DNA from 3 places in the Mesorhizobium maamorense genome. Region 3 is predicted to be linked to each of the others. Evidence: riboswitches for the same ligand, from Rfam matches in the RefSeq annotation. Region 3 holds a riboswitch; each other region holds the start of a gene.

Region 1 (2,255 bases), on a different replicon from region 3:
TCAGCTTCCCGGCCCGGTGCTGCCAGGACGGGAACAGTATCATCTGCTGACCCCTGACACGGCGCACCTGTCACGGCCCGCGCGACAAATGCGCGACTGGTTGAGGAAGGCAGCGAAGAAATGAAAGGGAACCGGCTGAAATAACCTCACCAACATCTGGTCTGTCCGCAACTCGGTCGTTTCGCATGGGAGCTTTCGGTTGCCGCTCCGCGACCCTGTGCTGCCCTTAATTGCAGCTTCTGGAAGATCGTGATCAAGCCGCCACGGGGCTCCCCGCCGCACGCACTGCTTTTTTCAAGCGCTAAGAGCGCGTGTTTATCAGCGACGGCATCACGTCCGACAGGACTGAGAATCGCCTGGCACGAGCGCCGCGAGCACAGCCGCCAACAGCCCGCACCCGGCGGAAAAAAGCATGATGGAGAACAGCGCATGCTTGCGTTGCCCTCCGTCAGGACGGCCCCTGTGATCGAGGAAAGGGCTGCGCCACCCGTAAGGGTCATAGCGCCTGCCAAGCGCTAGGCCAATCATCGGGGCCACCGCCCAGATCATCGCCGTATAACCGATCCGGCTCGCCGTCTGCTCTTTGCCGACCGTATCCCTGATAATCGCCATCGAAATTGGATAGCAGGACGTGATTGCCCCTGGAGCAAACGGAACGCAAGAAAGGTCCGAATATCGGATGCAAAGGCGCCAGCCGATCGACCCGATCGTGAACGTGGCAAGACTGACCATGACGATCGGCCGACGCCCGAACCGATCGGATAGCGGGCCCATGATCAGTTCCAATGCGACGGCCACTACCGCGTAACCGGCTAGTGACAGGCTCAGGAGAGCATAATCGGCGCGGAAATCCTGCGCGATATTCGCCAGTGATGGCAGAAAGACGTTCAACGGCAGCACCGAAAGGGCGCATAGCAGGGTCAACGTCGGAAGTTTAGGCGTGAGCGCTGAACGCCGTACCGTGGTTGTTGATTTTTCGGGTGTCATTGCGGCCACTTGTATGAGGCCGGCAAAGGAGAGAGGCGTCAGACCCGTCCCTTTGCCGGCATGATCCGGATCAGGTTCAAAGGGTCACTGTGCTGCCTTCGGCCAACAGTATCTCAGCCCCTTGACGGGGCACCCCCTCGGTATCTGCGAGGAATCTCAACCTTGAATAACAAGCACGCCTTATTTGGCCGGGCGCTCATGGCCAACGACCGCTTTTTTCGTCGCAAATATTTCGAAAACTTCGACGCGTTTTGCGACTGCGACAAAAAGGTCCGCTTTGTGGGCTTGGCCGCGCGGTGGCGCCTGGCGTCTCGCACAGCCACCGCATCAAGAACCCAGGCCGGTGGCACCTCTGGTTAGGCTGATGAAAACAAGTCACTTGAAGGAGTTCGCCATGCGCAAGATCGCCATGGATTCTCACGCCTTATTTCAGCACTTCCGCTCGCCTGCCCGATTCGGGTCAGCTTGCACCTCCAAACTGAGTGGCGCAGCGACGTTCATATCGGGTCAGGCGAAGCTTCTTGATTGCCGCTCATCTTGTTGCTCTGGCCCGGTCAATCGCCCTCTCAGTCTCGCTATTGACGGAGTTGCTCTTGAGGCGCGCGCCAGCGAGCTCGAGGAGCGCGTAGGCTATCTCGTCCTCGGTCCAGCCGGATTCCGCTGCGCGCGCAGCCAATTCCTGAAAGGCCGGTTCCAAGGCGAGCTGGCATTGAAGGCCGCGATCCGGATGGTCGACCGGGCAGCTTGGTTCCACGATCACAACGCGTGATCGCTTCATTGCAGGCCATGGGCTCTCGCCCCTCTCCTTTTGCCACACGAGGCGCGCCAGCTCACGTGTTGTTGTTGGTGTGCGCCACGGCAACCGCTTCATCTTGTCAACCAGCCGCTCCAGCGATCCGGCGCGTTCCAGCTCCGCAAAGAAATGATGCGGCGTGACGCTTCCGAGCCGGTGCATCTCGGCCAGGATCCACACATACGGATAGTCGACCATGAAATCGGATCGAGGCGAGGCCTTGGTCGGTTCAGCCTTGGTCAGGATGCCGCCGCCCACGAGCCGATCAGCCTTCTCGATGATTTGCCGCACCCTCGATTTCGACAGGCTATGTTCCTGCGCCAGGTCGGCGAAACTCTTGCCCTTCAGAAAGCCTTCGACCAGGGCGACATTCCTATCGACGGTCGGGGTAAACCCCCAACAGGCGCGCAGTTTTTCCAGTATCATTCCGTTCGTTCATCCGGTGTTCGCCCCCCTGCAAACCCTACCCGGCCAA
Region 2 (2,255 bases), 2.1 Mb from region 3:
ATTCGATCATACGACCAAACTACTTGCTCATCACCGCCAGCCATTCATCCACCCATGCCTTGCGGTTGGCAGCGACCTCCTCGGGACTGAACAGCAAGGTTTTGGTCGGTTTGACCAGTCTGTCGAAGGCCGGATTGAGCGGCTTGTCGGTCTTGCCGGCCGGGAACATCCAGTTGGTCTCGGGGATGGCATCCTGGAATTTCGGCCCGGTCATGAAGGCGATGAACTTTTCCGCCAGCGGATTTTTGGCTCCCGTCGTGGTGATGCCGGCGACCTCGATCTGCAGATACTCGCCCTCCTCGAAGGAAGCGGCCTGGTAGCGCTCGGTGTTCTCGGCAACCATGTGGTAGGCGGGCGAGGTCGTGTAGGACAACACCATCGGCGCCTCGCCCTTGGTGAACAGGCCGTAGGCCTCGCTCCAGCCCGGCGTCACGGTCAAGACCTTCGCCTTGAGCTTGGCCCAGGCCTCCGGCGCCTTGTCGCCATAGACCGACTTCACCCACAACAGCAGGCCGAGGCCCGGCGTCGAGGTGCGAGGATCCTGGATGACGATCTTGTCGTCGGCACTGCCCTCGACCAATTCCTTCAGGCTCTTGGGCGGCGTCTTCAGCTTCTGCGTGTCATAGATGACGGCGAAATAACCATAGTCGTACGGGACAAAGATGTCGTCGTTCCAGCCGCCCGGCACATTGAGCCCGGTCACGGCGCCATGCGGTGCAAACAGGCCAGTGGCCTTGGCATCGGCGGTGAGATTGGTGTCGAGGCCAAGCACGATGTCGGCCTTGGTCGCGGCCCCTTCCAGCTTGACGCGGTTGAGCAGCGCGACGCCGTCGGCAACCGAGACGAAGTCGACATCGCAGCCGCATTCGGCCTCGAATTCCTTCTTCACCACCGGGCCGGGCCCCCAGTCGGCGGTGAAGCTCTCGTAGGTGTAGACGGTGAGTTTGTCCCTGGCCAAGGCTGGCCCCGACAGAACCACGACTACTGCAGAGACAAGGGCGTATAAAAGCGTGCGCATCGGCGCCTCCTTCGTTCGGGTTAAAGGAATTGAGGCGTCGGACTGTCCGAAACGTCTAATCCCTCCGCCGGTACAAACCGGATCAGGTTCAGCGGGTTGGCGAGACTGCCTCTCAGCCGGTCCGCGAAATATCGCGTCCGGCACCCCGTTAGAGCGCCTCGACACATAGGCCCGGCCGGTGAACCGCGCAAGTGGCTGTTTGCCGGCCTTCCGTTTCCGCTGCCGGGCTGGTAAGGGCCACACGATATGAGCACATTCACCATCCTGCTTGGCGGCGACCTCATCCGCACGCCACGGCTCGACCGTCAGGTCGAGGGAACCCGCGTCATCGCCGCCGATGCCGGCATCGGCCATGCAAGCACGCTCGACCTTGTGCCGGAACTGTGGGTCGGCGATTTCGATTCCGTGCCCGCCGGCCTGCCGGATGCGTTGGCCGCCGTGCCGCGCCGAACCTTCCCGGCAGAGAAGGACGCCACCGATGGCGAACTCGCGATATCGGCCGCCCTGGAGTGCGGCGCGACCAGCCTCGTGCTTGCCGGCGCCTTCGGCGGCAAGCGCGCCGACCATGCCTTCCTGCACATGGCGCTCGCCCTGCGGCTGACCGGGGCCGGGACAAAGGTGCTGTTGACCAGCGGCGCGCAGGAAGCCGTGCCCCTGGCGCACGGCACGGCCCGCTTCGACTATACAGACGGCACCCTGTTCTCGATCCTGGGTTTTTCCGAGCTTGCCGGGCTGACCGTCGCCGGCGCGAAATGGCCGCTTGACCGCGTCAAGGTCGCGTTCGGCTCGTCGCTGACCATCTCTAATGAGGTCAAGGGCAGGCTCGAGATCGCGCTGGGAGCGGGGCGCGCGCTGCTGCTCGCCCATCCCTATCCCTTGCCAGAAAGCTGACATGGCGCCGCCTCTTCTCAATCTCGACGGAATAAAACTGACGTTCGGCGGCACGCCCCTGCTCGACGGCGCCGACTTGGCTGCGTCGGCAGGCGACAAGATCGCGCTGGTCGGCCGCAACGGGTCCGGCAAGTCGACGCTGCTCAAGATCGCCGCCGGCCTGATCGAGCCGCAGGACGGCGAGGTGTTCCGCCAGCCATCGGCGACCGTCCGCTATCTGCCGCAAATGCCCGACATGGACGGCTTCGCAACCGTGCGCGCCTATGTCGAGGCCGGCCTCGGTCCCGCCGACGATCCTTATCGCGCCAGCTACCTGATGGAGCACCTCGGCCTCTCGGGCGAGGAG
Region 3 (2,255 bases):
GAAATACCCGAACGGCTACACCTGTCATTTCGTCAGGCCGGGCTGGAAGCTGCCGGTTCGCGAAAAGGCTGTTTCGTAGGCGAGACGAAGGCCGATGGCGGTTTACGTCTCAGGCGCCTGCCTGTGCGGCGAGGGTGAAACATAAAGAGACGGAAACGCCACGGAACAGGCGCCCCGTGGCATTCTCCAGCAGTTTCGGCGAGTGGCTACTTGCCGCAATGCTTGTCGTTGACAGTCGGCGAAGCCGTGCCCGGAGCGGTGTGGCTGGCATCCGGCTGAGCACCTTGTGGGCTGGCCGGACAGTTCCGGTCCGCGTTCGAATTCATGCCGTCGGGCATGACGGTCGTGCTGCCGGTCGTGCCAGGATCCACCGTGTTCGGCGATGCCGGCGTGTTCGGGTCGACCGTGACCGACTGGCCGCTGCCGGGCCCATTATTGGCGCCGTTTCCGCCAGCACTTTGCGCCATCGCCGAAGTCGCGAGACCAATGGTAAGAGCCGAAGCTGCGAGGATTTTCATGAGCATGGTTTGTCTCCATTTCTGTGAAGTCTTCGCTCGTTTCCACGAAGTTCGTCGCGTTTGCGACTATAGGGACAACCACTCGTCGTGGCTAAGGTTCCGGACAAATTTCCCTCAAGACCGGGCCCGACGGAACCGCCCATAAATCAGGCCTGGCGCAATGCATTTCCGGCGATGGTCCTGAAAAAACAGCTTTCATAGCCGCCCGATTGGTGCTTTAACGCGTCCATCCACAGGGGTGCTCCGTACGGTCGGGGCTGAGACGGGGGCGGCAAGCCCACAGACCCTAGAAGCTGATCTGGGTAATACCAGCGGAGCGAGGCGGGCGATGTTTTCAGGCGCACAGATTTCCCTATATCCCATGTCCAGCGATTTTGTCGGCGTCATCCTTGGCGCGCTCGGGGCACTGGACCCTTATCGTGATCGACTGCGGATCGAGACCGACGATATCTCGACCTTGCTGGTCGGACCGCCCGAGGTGCTGTTTCCTGCCATGCGCGACCTGTTCGTGGCGGCAGCGCGCAGCGGCAAGCATTGCGTGCTTTCGGCCGCCATCTCGCGCGGCTGCCCGGGCGAGCCGGACGATCCGATCTGCCGCTCCGACGCGTTTGGCGGACCTGCCGGGCCGCTCGGCCCGCGCAAGGAAGCCGCTATCGCCGCCGTGCGCGGCGTGGCCGTCACCGGCCAGCCGGCGGCGGCGCAGTTCTCGCTTTACGTCATGGGCACCGACGACCACATGGACGAGATCTATGGCTGCATCGACTTCCTGAAGCAGTCGGGCGTATATGAGCGCTCCAAGCATTTCTGCACAAAGTTGCGCGGCGACGCAGGCGCCATTTTTACCGCACTCAACGAGGCCTTTTGCCGCTTCGGGCCGGGTGCCGGCCACGTAACGCTCGACGTCACCGTCTCGGCCAACAGCCCCACCGCCGTCTGACGGCGCGCCCCGCGCCATCCGCTCCGGGTACCTGCGTGTCCTCCCCGTCCGCCCCTTCGCGTCCGATCGTGGACCTCATCGCCAGAACCGCTCCGGCGATGCTTTCGGTGGGGCTGCTGCTAGCCGCGTGGGAACTCTATGCGCGCTTTGGTGGCGTCAAGCCGACAATCCTCCCGGCGCCATCGCGCGTCTTCGCTCAGGCAATGCTCAACCGGCACGCGCTGGCCGATAACGCCGTGCCAACCCTCCGTGCCACGCTCGCAGGCTTTGCCTGTTCGCTCGGCGGTGCCTTTGCGCTGTCGATATTGATCGACTTCTCCCAGCCATTGCGGCGCGCCCTTTTTCCGGTCTTCGTGGTCAGCCAGACCTTGCCGCTGGTGGCGATTGCACCGCTGGTGGTGCTGTGGTTCGGCTTTGGGCTGATGCCCAAGATCATGCTGGTGGCGCTGGTCACCTTCTTTCCGATGTTGGTGGCTTTGGCCGAAGGATATGAGGCGACGGAGGCTGAGATCGGCCAAATGCTGCGCGCCATGGGGGCAGGGCGCTGGCGTGTCTTCGTCCTGGCGCGGCTGCCCTCGGCGCTGCCCTACTTCTTCGCCGGTGTCAGGATCTCGATCACCTATGCTGTCGTGGGCGCCATCTTCGCCGAATATGCGGGCGCGGCGAAGGGCCTCGGCATCTACATGCTCAACGCCAAGAACAACTTCCGCCCGGACCTGGTGCTGGCCGCCGTCGCCGTCAGCGCCGTGCTGACGCTCGTCCTGTTCGGGCTGACGATGCTGGTCCAGCGCCTTGCCATG

What was found. Region 3 has a riboswitch for thiamine pyrophosphate ahead of ACIU1A_RS15260 (YkoF family thiamine/hydroxymethylpyrimidine-binding protein). Riboswitches for the same ligand answer to the same signal wherever they lie in the genome.
Region 1: linked by a shared signal. The riboswitch ahead of ACIU1A_RS00570 (MFS transporter) and the one ahead of ACIU1A_RS15260 (YkoF family thiamine/hydroxymethylpyrimidine-binding protein) in region 3 are both predicted to bind thiamine pyrophosphate.
Region 2: linked by a shared signal. The riboswitch ahead of thiB (thiamine ABC transporter substrate binding subunit) and the one ahead of ACIU1A_RS15260 (YkoF family thiamine/hydroxymethylpyrimidine-binding protein) in region 3 are both predicted to bind thiamine pyrophosphate.

Annotation. Positions count from the first base shown of each region.
Region 1 is NZ_CP173355.1:100,180-102,434, reverse strand. Features, by position in the region: gene ACIU1A_RS00575 (LysR family transcriptional regulator) at 1-124, shown strand, start outside; gene ACIU1A_RS00570 (MFS transporter) at 331-987, opposite strand; TPP riboswitch at 1,018-1,134, opposite strand; gene ACIU1A_RS00565 (hypothetical protein) at 1,150-1,347, shown strand; gene ACIU1A_RS00560 (hypothetical protein) at 1,520-2,206, opposite strand.
Region 2 is NZ_CP173356.1:5,145,198-5,147,452, forward strand. Features, by position in the region: gene thiB (thiamine ABC transporter substrate binding subunit) at 20-1,018, opposite strand; TPP riboswitch at 1,061-1,176, opposite strand; gene ACIU1A_RS25725 (thiamine diphosphokinase) at 1,265-1,909, shown strand; gene ACIU1A_RS25730 (ABC-F family ATP-binding cassette domain-containing protein) at 1,911-2,255, shown strand, end outside.
Region 3 is NZ_CP173356.1:3,016,798-3,019,052, reverse strand. Features, by position in the region: gene msrA (peptide-methionine (S)-S-oxide reductase MsrA) at 1-79, shown strand, start outside; gene ACIU1A_RS15265 (hypothetical protein) at 207-524, opposite strand; TPP riboswitch at 743-856, shown strand; gene ACIU1A_RS15260 (YkoF family thiamine/hydroxymethylpyrimidine-binding protein) at 847-1,455, shown strand; gene ACIU1A_RS15255 (ABC transporter permease) at 1,554-2,255, shown strand, end outside.